One region of the Mesorhizobium sp. P160927 genome, then DNA from elsewhere that is predicted to be linked to it. Evidence: riboswitches for the same ligand, from Rfam matches in the RefSeq annotation. Region 1 holds a riboswitch; the other holds the start of a gene.
What was found. Region 1 has a riboswitch for S-adenosylmethionine ahead of metX (homoserine O-acetyltransferase MetX). Riboswitches for the same ligand answer to the same signal wherever they lie in the genome.
Positions count from the first base shown of each region.

Region 2: it holds a riboswitch for S-adenosylmethionine, as region 1 does, so the genes downstream of both, AC3CB8_RS08220 (O-succinylhomoserine sulfhydrylase) here and metX (homoserine O-acetyltransferase MetX) in region 1, are expected to answer to the same signal.

Region 1 is NZ_JBYMDW010000001.1:99,356-106,092, forward strand. It holds gene AC3CB8_RS00490 (sugar kinase) at 1-636, shown strand, start outside; gene AC3CB8_RS00495 (prephenate/arogenate dehydrogenase family protein) at 633-1,568, opposite strand; gene hisC (histidinol-phosphate transaminase) at 1,592-2,701, opposite strand; SAM riboswitch at 2,839-2,916, shown strand; gene metX (homoserine O-acetyltransferase MetX) at 3,034-4,203, shown strand; gene metW (methionine biosynthesis protein MetW) at 4,325-4,939, shown strand; gene AC3CB8_RS00515 (glycosyltransferase family 2 protein) at 5,218-6,153, shown strand; gene AC3CB8_RS00520 (ABC transporter ATP-binding protein/permease) at 6,277-6,737, opposite strand, start outside.
Region 2 is NZ_JBYMDW010000001.1:1,658,484-1,665,220, reverse strand. It holds gene araD1 (AraD1 family protein) at 1-11, shown strand, start outside; gene AC3CB8_RS08225 (2'-deoxycytidine 5'-triphosphate deaminase) at 208-1,302, opposite strand; SAM riboswitch at 1,461-1,538, shown strand; gene AC3CB8_RS08220 (O-succinylhomoserine sulfhydrylase) at 1,595-2,785, shown strand; gene AC3CB8_RS08215 (ceramide glucosyltransferase) at 2,816-3,967, opposite strand; gene apaG (Co2+/Mg2+ efflux protein ApaG) at 4,187-4,579, shown strand; gene AC3CB8_RS08205 (Hsp33 family molecular chaperone) at 4,653-5,684, opposite strand; gene argF (ornithine carbamoyltransferase) at 5,832-6,737, opposite strand, start outside.

The sequences.
Region 1 (6,737 bases):
ATCCTGGTCGATGCGCATGGCGAGCGGATCATCGTGCCTTTCTACGACGCGCGCGCTCAGGCTGATCCCGAGGTTTTGCCGTTCACCGACATAACGGCATTCGACACGGTACTGGCCGACGTGCGCTGGCCGGGCGCCGCGGCACTTGCCCTGAAGGCGGCGCGCGCCGCCGGCCGCCCAGCTATACTCGATGCCGATACCGCGCCCCTGGCGGTACTGGAGCGATTATTGCCGCTGGCCTCGCACATCGTCGCCTCCGAGCCGGCGGTCCGCATCATATGCGGCCACGCGCTGGATCTGGAGACCGCCTGCATCGATCTGGCGTCCCGCACCGATGCGTTCGTCGCGGTCACCGGCGGCGCGGCGGGTACCTGGTGGTTCGAGCGAAGCACCGGATCATCCCGCCATGTCGAGGCACCGAGGATCAAGGCGGTCGATACGCTGGCCGCCGGCGATGTCTTTCATGGCGCCTTTGCCGTCGGGCTGGCGGAAGCCATGGCGGTCGAGCACGCACTGCGCTTTGCCAGCGCGGCCGCCGCGCTCAAGTGCCTGCGCTTCGGCGGCCGGCTGGGCGCGCCCGATCGGGCGGAGACGCTCGCCATGATGGCAACGGCCTGGCCGGTTAAAATCACCTAGCTCTTTGCCGGATGCTCGACCGCCTGGCGGCCAAAATCGGGCGCGTCGATATCTTGGCCCGCCTCGATGATCGAGCGGCGCACGGCGCGTGTTCGGGTGAACAGGTCGAAGAGTTTGTCGCCGTCCCCCCAGCGGATGGCGCGCTGCAGGAACGCCAGGTCTTCCGAGAACCGCGCCAACATCTCCAGGATGGCATCCTTGTTGTGCAGGCACACGTCTCGCCACATGGTCGGATCGGAGGCAGCCAGACGCGTGAAATCGCGAAAACCGGAGGCGGAATATTTGATCACTTCCGTCTTGGTCACCGATTCCAGATCGTCGGCGGTGCCGACGATGTTGTAGGCGATGATGTGCGGCAGATGCGAGACGATGGCCAGCGTCATGTCGTGATGCTGCGGGTCCATCGTGTCGATGTTGGCGCCGCAGCGGCGCCAGAATTCCGACAGCCGTTCCAGCGCATCCGGATCGGTGCCCGGCACCGGCGTGAAGATGCACCAGCGATTGTCGAACAAGTCGGCAAATCCGGCATCCGGGCCGGATTTTTCGGTGCCCGCCAGCGGATGGCCGGGAATGAAATGGACGCCTTCGGGCACATGCGGCTGCATCTGCGCGATAACCGAGGCCTTGGTCGAGCCGACATCGGTGAGGATCGCCCCCTTTTTCAGCGCCGGCGCGATTTCCTCCGCTACAGCGCCGGATGAGCCGACCGGCACCGAGACAACGACCAGATCGGCATCACGCACCGCGTCCTCGGCATCGATGGTGTAGGAATCGCCAAGGCCCAGTTCCTCGGCTCGCTTAAGCGTTGCCGGGCTGCGCGTCGAGACGGCGACATGGCGAGCCAAACCCTCGCGTCGGATGACGCGGGCCAGAGACGAGCCGATCAGGCCAATGCCGACCAGCGCGATCTTTTCGAACATCGGTGATGCCATGGTGTTCCAGCTTTTCAGACGTTCTAGCTTTTCAGGAATGTCGTGAGCTCGGCGACAACGCCGCGATTGGCCTCTTCGGTACCGACCGTCATGCGAAGCGCGTTGGGAAAGCCGTAGCCTGAAACGCGCCGCAATATATAGCCGCGCGCGCTCAGATAATCGTCAGCCGCCGCCGCGGAATGCTTCTGATCGTCGGGAAAATGAATGAGCAGGAAATTGCCGACGCTCGGCGTCACGCGCAGCCCCAGCCCGGCCATTTCGCCGCTCAGCCAGGTGAGCCAGGTCTCGTTATGCGCCACGCTTCGCTCGACATGGGCACGGTCGCGGATCGCGGCGATGCCGGCCTCGATCGCTGTAGCATTGACGTTGAAGGGGCCGCGCACACGATTGATGGCGTCGACTATATGCAGGGGACCATACATCCAGCCGATGCGCGCGCCACCCAGCCCGATCTTGGAGAAGGTGCGGGTCATCACCACGTTCTCGGCGCTGCCGGCCAGCTCAATGCCGGCTTCGTAATCGTTGCGGCGAACATATTCGGCGTAGGCCGCGTCGAGCACCAGAAGCACGTTTCCCGGCAGTCCGGCGTGAAGGCGGCGCACCTCCTGGAACGGCACATAGGTGCCGGTCGGGTTGTTGGGGTTGGCCAGGAACACGATTTTCGTGCGCGGCGTGACGGCCGCCAGCATCGCATCGATGTCGGCGCGCTCGTTGGTCTCCTTGACCACGACCGGGGTAGCGCCTGCCGACTGGATGTAGATCTTGTAGACCATGAAGGCGTGCTCGGTGAACATAGCCTCGTCGCCGGGCGCGAGATAGGTCTGCGCCAACAGGCCGAGGATTTCGTCCGACCCATTGGAGCAGATGATGTTTTGCGCGTTGAGGCGATGCACCTCGGCGATTGCCTCGCGCAACCGCCTGGCGGTACCGTCGGGATAGATGTCGAGCTTGCCGGCGACTTCGCGCGCGGCCTCGATCGCCTTCGGCGAAGGCCCAAGCGGATTCTCGTTCGACGACAGCTTGTAAACCTTGGCGACACCGGCGGGTGCCGAGCTTTTGCCGGGCACATAGGCTTCTATGTCCATGATGCCCGCGCGCGGAGTTGGACGTGCCTGATCCGGTGTCTGGTTCATATCTTGCAAATTCCGTCGAAAACGCCTCCATCCGGAGGCCGCTGCGGAAATACAAGCCATGGCTCGCAATGTCGAGAGGTGGCAGTGGTGCCAGCCGCCGCCATTGACGGCGAGGCAGGCGGGTTCTAGAAAGACCATGACAGTTCCGTGGTGATTTGGCCGGTCGGCTTGCAGCCACGTTAAACAATTCGCTAAAGGGCCGTTTGCGTGACGTAACCGGCTTTGCGAAGGCAATGCCGGTTTTTTGTTGTCCGCGACCGGACGGACGGACGCATCGGCGGCGGAGATCGGCAGCGATTTCCACGAGCGCACGGTGCAGCAAGAGGGACGTGATGGCCGCTCTGCGTGCAGGAAAGACCAACAACGAGGCCGACCAACCGTCGAGCCCGGTGTTGCGGTTCGGGCCCGACAAGCCGCTCAAGCTCGACGCCGGCACGCTGCTGTCGCCGTTCCAGATCGCCTACCAGACCTATGGCACGCTGAACGATGCCCGTTCCAATGCCATCCTCGTCTGTCATGCGCTGACCGGTGACCAGCATGTCGCCAGCACCAATCCGGTAACCGGCAAGCCCGGTTGGTGGGAAGTGCTGATCGGACCGGGCAAGATCATCGATACCAGCCGTTTCTTCGTCATCTGCTCCAATGTCATCGGCGGCTGCCTGGGTTCCACCGGTCCGGCCTCTACCAATCCGGCCACGGGTAAACCCTATGGCCTCGACCTGCCGGTCATCACCATCCGTGACATGGTGCGCGCGCAGCAGATGCTGATCGACCATTTCGGCATCGAGAAACTTTTCTGCGTGCTCGGTGGCTCGATGGGCGGCATGCAGGTTCTGGAATGGGCGTCGAGCTATCCCGAGCGCGTGTTCTCGGCGCTGCCGATCGCCACCGGGGCGCGCCATTCGTCACAGAACATCGCCTTCCACGAAGTCGGGCGGCAGGCTGTGATGGCCGATCCGGACTGGCATGGCGGCAAATATTTCGAGCATGGCAAGCGTCCGGAGAAAGGGCTGGCGGTGGCGCGTATGGCCGCCCACATCACCTATCTGTCGGAAGCCGCCCTGCACCGCAAATTCGGCCGCAATTTGCAGGACCGCGAAGCGCTGACCTTCGGCTTCGATGCCGACTTCCAGATCGAGAGCTATCTGCGCCACCAGGGCATGACCTTCGTCGACCGCTTCGATGCAAACTCCTATCTCTACATGACGCGGTCGATGGATTATTTCGACCTCGCCGCCGACCATGGCGGCCGGCTGGCCGACGCCTTCGCCGGCACGAAAACCCGCTTTTGCCTGGTGTCCTTCACATCGGACTGGCTGTTCCCGACCGAAGAGAGCCGCTCCATCGTCCACGCACTCAACGCCGCCGGCGCCTCGGTATCCTTCGTCGAGATCGAGACCGATCGCGGCCACGACGCCTTCCTGCTCGACGAGCCGGAACTGTTTGCCGCCATCAACGGCTTCATCGGCTCGGCCGCGCGCGCCAGGGGGCTCAGCGCATGACCCTGAAAAGTTGCGGACTTTTCGGACCAAGGTCATGCGCCAAACAGAAAGGCGAAGCCATGACCCTGAAAAGTTGCGGACTTTTCGGACCAAGGTCATGCGCCGTTCCGGAGGCGAAGCCATGAGCGTCAACGGCAGCCAGCGCGTCGACCTTGAGGTCGTCGCCAACCTCATCCCGCCGCAATCGCGTGTGCTCGACGTCGGCTCGGGCGACGGCTCGTTGCTCGAATTGCTGCAAGACACCAAGCAGGTCGACGGTCGTGGTCTCGAGCTGTCGCAGCGTGGCGTCAACGAATGCGTGGCGCGCGGTCTCAGTGTCATCCAGGGCGATGCCGACACCGATCTCGAATTCTATCCCGACAAGGGCTTTGACTTCGTCGTTCTGTCGCAGACCCTGCAGGCCACCCGCAACCCGAAGCTGGTGCTCGACGAGCTGCTCAGGATCGGCAACCGGGCGATCGTGTCCTTCCCCAATTTCGGTCACTGGCGGGTGCGCCTGTCGCTGTTCGTCAAGGGCCGCATGCCTGTGACCAGCGACCTGCCCTATTCTTGGTACGACACGCCCAACATCCACTTCTGCACGATCCGCGACTTCGTCAACTTGTGCGAAGAGCTTGGCGCGACAGTGGAGAAGGCGACCGCGCTCGACGCCAACGGCCAGAAGATCGGCCTGTCGATGCCATGGTGGTTCTGGAATTTCTTTGGCCAGCAGGCAGTGTTCCTGCTGAAGCGCTAATGAAATGGACACCGCAGGCGAGACTGCCAATCCTTTGAGGCGGCCGCGCTACTTCCTGCGGCGCGAAAGTGTTGCAGTTGAAGCGCCAGGAGCCGGAATTCATCATGCCTGGTCGGTCGAACGACGGCACGACGGGGTGACATGGCAGGTTGTTTTTTGTAGCGTCGCACCGAATCCGAGGAGGCCCATCCAGGGGGAAGTCCGATCCATTTAGCCATCCCCATGATCAAAGGACCTGGCGCGAAGGGTGTTTACGCGATGAAGGCGGCCGGCGCGATATGATCGGGAAGACCGAACAGGCGCCCCTCATCACGGTGATCACGCCGACTCACAACCGGCGCGAAACGGTGCTCCGCGCCGTCGAAAGCGTGCTCTCCCAGAGCATGCCGCGATTTGAACATATCGTCGTCGACGATGGTTCGACGGACGGGACCGAGGCGGCGCTCGCCCGCATCCATGATACCCGGCTGATCTATGTCGGCGCGAAGTGGCGCGGCGCCAATGCCGCCAGGAATGCCGGCATCGAGCTAGCCCGGGCGCCCGTGGTGACTTTTCTCGATTCGGACGATCTCTTCCTGCCGCACCGGCTCGCACGGACGCTGACATGGTTCGACGACAATCCGGCGCTCGAGGTCCTGCTCTCCTCATATGTCTCGGTGAAGGGTGGCCGTGGCACCGCCTGCGTCAACCGTGGCGCTTTCCTGAACCCGCCAATGCTGGAGCGGGCCGTGGTTGCACAGACGGCCTTCATAGCCGGATCGGCGATAACGGCCAGGCGCGAGGCTTTGCTGGCCATCGGTGGCTATGACAGCGACATTCCCCGGATGCAGGACCGCGAGCTTCTGCTGCGCTTCGCACAGCGCTTCGGCGCGCAATTGTCGGAAGATATCGACTGGACGAAGCACAATTCGCAGAATTCGATTTCAGGCCGCAGGGACGGCTATGTCGAAGCCTACGCGATCCTGATGAGCAAGCATCCGCACATCGCTCGCTCTTACCCCCATATCCCTCCCTTTATGATCGCGCGGCAGATCATCGCCGATATTCTCCGGGGGCGAATACCACAGGCATTTGCGGGATACATGGCCAACCGCTCGTCTGACGCGCTTGGTTATTCATTGCCGGAACTGATCAATGGTTATCTCCACGGCCGCCGCTGGCGGCGCGACCTCTACGACGAAGTTCGCGGTAAGTTTGGGATTCCACCGGCCTGACCGGCGACAGCTCAGCGATCGAGCGCGGCGCGTCGCAGGGCGCATTCCTTCTCGTCCGGCAGCGAGATGTCGACCGCCAGGGCCTTTGGCGGCCAGGCAACGGGCCGCAACGGGGGAAAACTGCTACTTCCTGTGGTGGAGGCTTGCCGCGGCTGGCGGCGGCTCGATGGCACCCGCCCTGACGTGGGCAGGTTTCAGCGAGGGCGCGCCGGAATCCTTAACGATCGTCAGGGAACGCGGGAAGAACTGATTGTTGTGCTGTCCGCGCCCGATGTTGAGGATCGCGGCCCCGGGCAGTCGCTTCTCCAGCAGCGACAGCACGCGCCGCAGCGAGGGTCCGTCGAACGCATCCATGGCTTCGTCGATGATCACCCATTTCGGCTGTCGCAAGGCGAGCCTGGCCACGCCCAGCAATCGCTGTTCGTCATCGCCCAACTCATGGTCCCAGCGTCCGACGCGGTCGAGCGACGACGACAGGCGTCCAAGACCGACCTCGGCAAGCACCGCTGAAATGTCGGCGTCGTTCGCCGGCGCATGCCCGTTCGGGTGATTGAGGACTTCGCGCAGCGTGCCGGCCGGCAAAT
Region 2 (6,737 bases), 1.6 Mb from region 1:
AGGCGCTTTGAAGCCATGAGCGGGTGATTTCCCATCGTGGGCAAGCCAGAGCGGGGCGCTCTCCCGCCGATCTAGCAATAGGTTCCAGTCACGCCTTCGGCTCTCAACAGATCGCGGGATGAGCAGCAATCCTTCGCGTCCCCTCTGCCCTGCCGGGCATCTCTCCCACAACAAGGACCCACAAGAGGGAGATCGGCAGCTTCGACCTCATCGCACGGAGCGGAAATGCTTCGACAGCTTCAGGCCCTGCGCCTGGTAGTTCGAGCCGAGATCGGTGCCGTAGAGCGCCTGTGGTCGCTTCAGCATGTGCTCGTAGACCAGCCGGCCGACGATCTGGCCGTGGTCGAGGATGAACGGCACTTCGTGGCTGCGCACTTCGAGCACCGCCCGGCTGCCGGTGCCGCCGGCCGCCGAATGGCCGAAACCCGGATCGAAAAAGCCGGCATAATGGACACGAAACTCGCCGACCAGCGGATCGAACGGCGTCATCTCGGCGGCGTAGAGCGGCGGCACATGCACCGCTTCCTGGCTGACGAGGATGTAGAACTCGTCCGGATCGAGCACCAGTTCGCCGGCGCGGCTCTTGTGGATCGGTTCCCAGAAGTCGAGGACGTCCTGCGCGGCGCGCTTGTCGACATCGACGAGGCCGGTGTGGTGTTTGCCGCGATAGCCGACCAACCCATCCTTGTCGCCATTGAGGTCGATCGACAGCGCGATCCCGCCGCCGGAAATGTTCGGCGGCTCCGTGGCGACCAGCATCTCGGCACGATGCAGGTCATGCAACTCGGCTTCCGAGAGCAGCGCGTTGCCGGTGCGAAAGCGTATCTGGGACAGGCGCGAACCCGTGCGCGCGATGATCGGAAAGGTGCGCGGGCTGACCTCGAGATAGAGCGGACCGTTGTAGCCGGCGGCGATCTTATCGAACTCGTGGCCCCGATCGGTCATGACGCGGGTGAAGATGTCGAGCCGCCCGGTCGAGCTCTTCGGATTGGCCGAGGCCGAAATGTCAGCCGGCAGCGCCAGACTTTCGAGCAGCGGCACAATATAGACGCAGCCGGTTTCGAGGACCGCGCCTTCGGTCAGACTGATCTCGTGCAGTTGCAGCCGATCCAGCTTTTCCGACACCTTGTGGTTGGGACCGGGCAGGAACGAGGCGCGAACCCGCCAGGCCTTTTCGCCCAATCGGAGATCAAGGCTCGCCGGCTGGATCTGGTCGGCATCGAGTGCACGCGGCGACTTCAGCGCGCCGGACCGGGACAACGCCGAAATGTCCTGATCGGGAAGAATGCCTGTCTGCCGCAAAGTCTGGCTCCGCCCCAAGACTGGTCTCTTTGGTTGCAGGTTCTTGTTTGTTGCAGATTCTCGCCGCAAAACCGCCGGGCACTTTTGCGGAACCTGCCTTGGTACAAACGTCTTAATGAAGCCGGCAATTGACGCAAGCGTGGCGCGGGTCTAAAGGGTCGTTATCCCGTGGTGATTTGGCCGGTCGGCTTGCAGCCACGTTAAACAAGTCGCTAAAGGACCGTCGGGCCGCAAGGCCGTATGGACCGGTTGCGACTTTCGCGGCCGGTTTTTTTGTGTCTGGAACAAAGCGATGAGCACCAAGAAGCGCAACTGGAAACCTCAGACGGCACTCGTGCATGGCGGAACCCTGCGTTCCGGCTTCGGCGAAACCTCCGAGGCGATGTACCTGACCCAGGGTTATGTCTATCAGACGGCGCAGGCCGCCGAAGCCCGTTTCAAGGGCGAAGAGCCTGGTTTCATCTATTCGCGCTACGCCAACCCGACCGTCGACATGTTCGAAAAGCGCATGTGCGCGCTTGAAAGCGCCGAAGACGCGCGCGCCACGGCGTCGGGCATGGCGGCGGTGACGGCGGCCCTTCTGTGCAGCGTCAAGGCCGGCGACCACATCGTGGCCGCGCGCGCGCTGTTCGGCTCCTGTCGCTGGGTGGTCGAGACGCTGGCGCCGCGCTATGGCATCGAGGCGACCTTGATCGACGGCACCGAGATCGCCAATTGGGAAAAGGCGGTCAGGCCGAACACCAAGCTGTTCTTCCTGGAGAGCCCGACCAACCCGACGCTCGAGGTCGTCGACATCGCCGCCGTCGCCTCGCTTGCCAATTCGATCGGCGCGCGGCTGGTCGTCGACAATGTCTTCGCCACGCCCCTACAGCAGAAGCCATTGCAGCTTGGTGCGCACATCGTCGTCTACTCGGCCACCAAGCATATTGACGGCCAGGGCCGCTGCCTGGGCGGCGTCATCCTGTCGGACAAGAAGTGGATCGACGAGAACCTGCACGACTATTTCCGCCACACGGGCCCCAGCCTGTCGCCGTTCAACGCCTGGACCTTGCTGAAGGGCCTCGAGACCTTGCCGCTGCGCGTGCGCCAGCAGACCGAGAGCGCCGGCAAGATCGCCGACTTCCTGGCCGAGCAGCCGCAGATCGCCCGCGTCATCTATCCCGGCCGCGCCGACCACCCGCAGGCCGATATCGTCAAGAAGCAGATGTCGGGTGGCTCGACGCTGATCTGCCTCGACGTCAAGGGCGGCAAGCCGGCGGCCTTCGCCCTGCAGAACGCCCTCGACATCGTGCTGATCTCGAACAATCTGGGCGATGCCAAGAGCCTGATCACCCACCCGGCGACGACCACCCACAAGAATTTGAACGACGAGGCCCGCGCCGAACTCGGCATCGGGCCCGGTACGCTCAGGCTGTCGGTCGGCCTGGAGGATACGGACGATCTGCTGGAAGATATCGCGCAAGCATTGAAGGCCGCCAAATAGGTTTCGTCCAGGCAGCGTCGTCAGCAGCAATCAGGCGCTCGACGGCGTCTCCTCCAGCTCCGCCGTCTTGGTCCGGATGGTCATGGCGTTGCCGCGCCAGTCGACGGCGCCGCCGAGCCAGCCGCGCGCCCAGATGGCCGGGAGCATGACGTCCCGCGCGACCGTCGCCGCGATCATGCGCGTCGAGACGTGCCAACCCTTGGCCAGGGCCAGAGCGCATTCCGGAAGATAGAACGCCGCCAGCACGGCAATCGCGGTCGCCCAGAGGCTGACGCCGGCGCTCCCCGCCGCAACCAGCGCAAGAACCAGCGGGACCGCCGCACCAGTCAGGATCTCGGGCGCGAAGAACAGCGGGAAGGTGACGCGGCGCAGGCGCGCCCAGCGGGCCTGGCGCGACCAGATCTCGCGAAACGTGCGCTGGCCGAGCGGCTGCTCGAAGGGCGCCGCAACGAGGTTGACACGCAGGCCGAGGCCGTTCACCAGCTTGGTCGCGGCGGCGTCCTCGGCGATCTCGGCGGCCAGCGCGCGGATGCCGCCATTGGCGTCCAGCATCGGCTTGTTCCACAGCATGCTCTTGCCCTGCGCGAAGCCGAGGCCGAGCGCCTCGCCGGCATACTGCCAGCGGGCCTGCAATGTGTTCAGGAAGGCGCATTCGACGTCGGCCCAGAAACCATCTGGCCTGGAGCCGATCGGCGTCGAACAGACAAGGCCGGTACGGTGCCGCCACGCCGCCATCATGTGCTCGACATAGTCCCTAGGCATCAGAACGTTGGAATCGGCAAGAATGACCCAGTCGTGGCGCGCAGCTTCCCAGCCTTTGACGCAATTGTTGAGCTTGGGATTGGCGCTGACACGATCGTCGCCGATCAACAGCCGGGCCGGCACCTGCGGAAACCGGGCAATCGCTCTGTTTATCAGTTTGACCACCGGGTCGTCGGCATGGGCGACGCAGAAGATCAGTTCGTAGCGTGGCCAGTCGAGCGCGAAGGCGCGTTCCAGCGTCTCACGTGTGAAGGGCTCGACGCCGCGCGACGGGACGACAATCGACACCGCCGGCGATCTGCCCGCCGGCGGGGCGATCGTGGCGCGCCGTTTCAGCTGTGAAGCGGCAAGCAGGATGCTGGCAGCGTTTGAGAGGATGAGTGCGGTCGAAAGCGAGGCGGATATGAGAGTGAGTTCCATCGAGATCTGGTCACTCCGGAAGTCGGCCCGCGTCGCGGCCGTTTTCAACAGTTCGACAGAGGGCCGAGTCGCCCGGTTCGCGCACACCACCATTGTCGTGTGTCACTTAAATGACATTCTTTGCCGGCACCTGCGTTTCAATCCCAGGCGCGACAAGACGCGCACGTTGACCTGCTCACCGCGAGCGTCGAAAGTCGTCGGATTGTTTTGGAGCCGCTCATGTACCGCGCCGTGACGCGCAACATCGAAGTGCAGGTCAGGCCGTTCTATCTGGAGGATCGTTCGGATCCCCAGGAGAACCGCTACGTCTGGGGCTATCAGATAACGATTGACAACCAGTCTGACGAGTTCGTGCAGCTTCTGTCGCGCTATTGGCATATCACCGATGGTGCCGGCCGGGTCGAGGAGGTGCGCGGGCCGGGCGTTGTCGGCGACCAGCCGGAACTCAATCCCGGCGACAGCTATCAGTACACGTCCGGCTGCCCGCTCTCGACACCCTCCGGGATCATGGTCGGACGCTACACGATGCGCAACAAGCGCGGCGAGACGTTCGACATCGCCATCCCAGCCTTCTCGCTCGATCTGCCGGGGACAAGGCGCACGGTGAACTGAGGGCCGACGGTCACGCTGCCCTCAGCCGCCCTTCGGGCACCTTCTCCCCGCGGAACGGGGAGAAGGAAAGGCTTTACTGAGCCGCAAACTCGGCTGGGTCGAAGTCGTACTGCGTCGAGCAGAATTCGCACGCGACATGGATGCCGCCATCCTCGGTGCTGTCCTTGATCTCCTGCGCGGAGAAGCCTTCGAGGATGCCACGGATCTTGTCGCGGGAGCATGAGCACTGGTCGGCGACGGGAACGCCGCCGAAGACGCGCACGCCATGCTCATGGAAGAGGCGATAAAGCAGCCGCTCGGCGCCGATGGTCGGGTCGATCAATTCGGTCGGCTCGATGGTGCCTAGCAACGCCAGGAGTTCCTGCCAGGAATTATCGGCGGGATCGTGGACTTGCTCGCGCGGATCGCCGTCCCCACCCGGCAGGTCCGGAATGCGCATGCGCTCGGGCGATTGCGGCAGGAACTGCGCCAGGATGCCGCCGGCGCGCCATTGCTCGCGCGCGCCGCCGACACCGGGCGTCAGCAGCTTGGCGACCGAGAGCCTGATATCGGTCGGGATCTGTTCCGACTGACGGAAATAGGTGCGTGCCGCATCTTCCAGCGTTTCGCCATCGAGCTGGACGATGCCTTGATAACGCTGCGTATGAGCGCCCTGGTCGATGGTCAGCGCCAGCACGCCGCTGCCAAGCAGCGTCTGCTGGGACGTCTCACCTGCGGCGACCAGTGCTTCGAGCCGATCCGCATCGAAGCGTGCGTAGGCGCGCAGTGCCGAGGGCGTGGAAAAGTCCGCGACCAGCATGTCGACAGGCCCGTCGGTACGGGTCTGCAGGATGAACTTGCCTTCGAATTTAAGCGAGGTGCCGAGCAGAACGGTCAGCACACAGGCTTCCGCCAGCAGGCGGGCGACCGGCTCGGGATAATCGTGGCGGCCAAGGATGGCGTCGAGCATCGGCCCAAGCTGGACCGTGCGGCCGCGCACGTCGAGCGGACCGACCTCGAAGGGAACGACGTGATCGTCGCCGGCATAGCCGAACTCGCCGAGTTTGGGGTGATGTTCAGTCACTAGATGGCTTTCCAACATGACAAAGCTCCAGGGCGCGGCCATGCGGCCCTGGTGGGCACATGCGTCCAAACGCGCTTGATTTGCGTGATGCGGCGCAGATAGGCATCGCGCCGCCGCAGATCAAGCGCCTGGGCATTTCGGGCGCCCAAGACACTTCAAGCACCAAGACGCTCTAAGCACCGAAACACTCTAAGCACCGAGGCACCAGGCAAGCACCGCCTTCTGGGCATGGAGCCGGTTCTCGGCCTCGTCGAAGACCACCGAATGCGGCCCGTCGATGACCTCGTCGGTTACTTCCTCGCCGCGATGGGCCGGCAGGCAGTGCATGAACAATGCATCCGGCTTGGCCTTGGCCATCAGCGCCGCGTTGACCTGATAGGGCGAGAAGACATTGTGGCCGCGAGCACGGTGTTCCTGTCCCATCGACACCCAGCAGTCGGTGACGATGCAGTCGGCCTGGTCGACGGCTTCCTCGGGCGAGCGGGTGAAATAGAGCTTGCCGCCATGCGCCTTTGACCAGTCGATATGCTTCTGCGCCGGTTCGCTGCCTTCGGGCACGGCGACGTTGAGATTGAAGCGGAACCGTGCCGAGGCCTCAAGCAGTGAGTGCAGCACATTGTTGCCGTCGCCGGTCCAGGCAATCGTCTTGCCGGCAACCGGACCGCGATGCTCCTCGAAGGTCATGATGTCGGCCATCAGCTGGCACGGGTGGGTGTCGTCGGTCAGGCCGTTGATCACCGGAACGGTGGCATTCTCGGTCAGTTCCAGCAGCCGCTCATGCGAGGTGGTGCGGATCATGATCGCATCGACGTAGCGCGACAGCACCTTGGCGGTGTCGGCGATGGTTTCGGAGCGGCCGAGCTGCATCTCGGTGCCGGTCAGCATGATGGTCTCGCCGCCGAGCTGGCGCATGCCGACGTCGAAAGAAACGCGCGTGCGCGTCGACGGCTTGTCGAAGATCATGGCCAGCACCTTGCCTTCGAGCGGCTTGGTCCGCTCGCCGGCCTTGAGACGCGCCTTTCGCGTTACCGCATCATCCAGCATGAAGCGCAAATCGCCTTCGGAAACGGTGGAAAGATCGGTGAAATGGCGAAC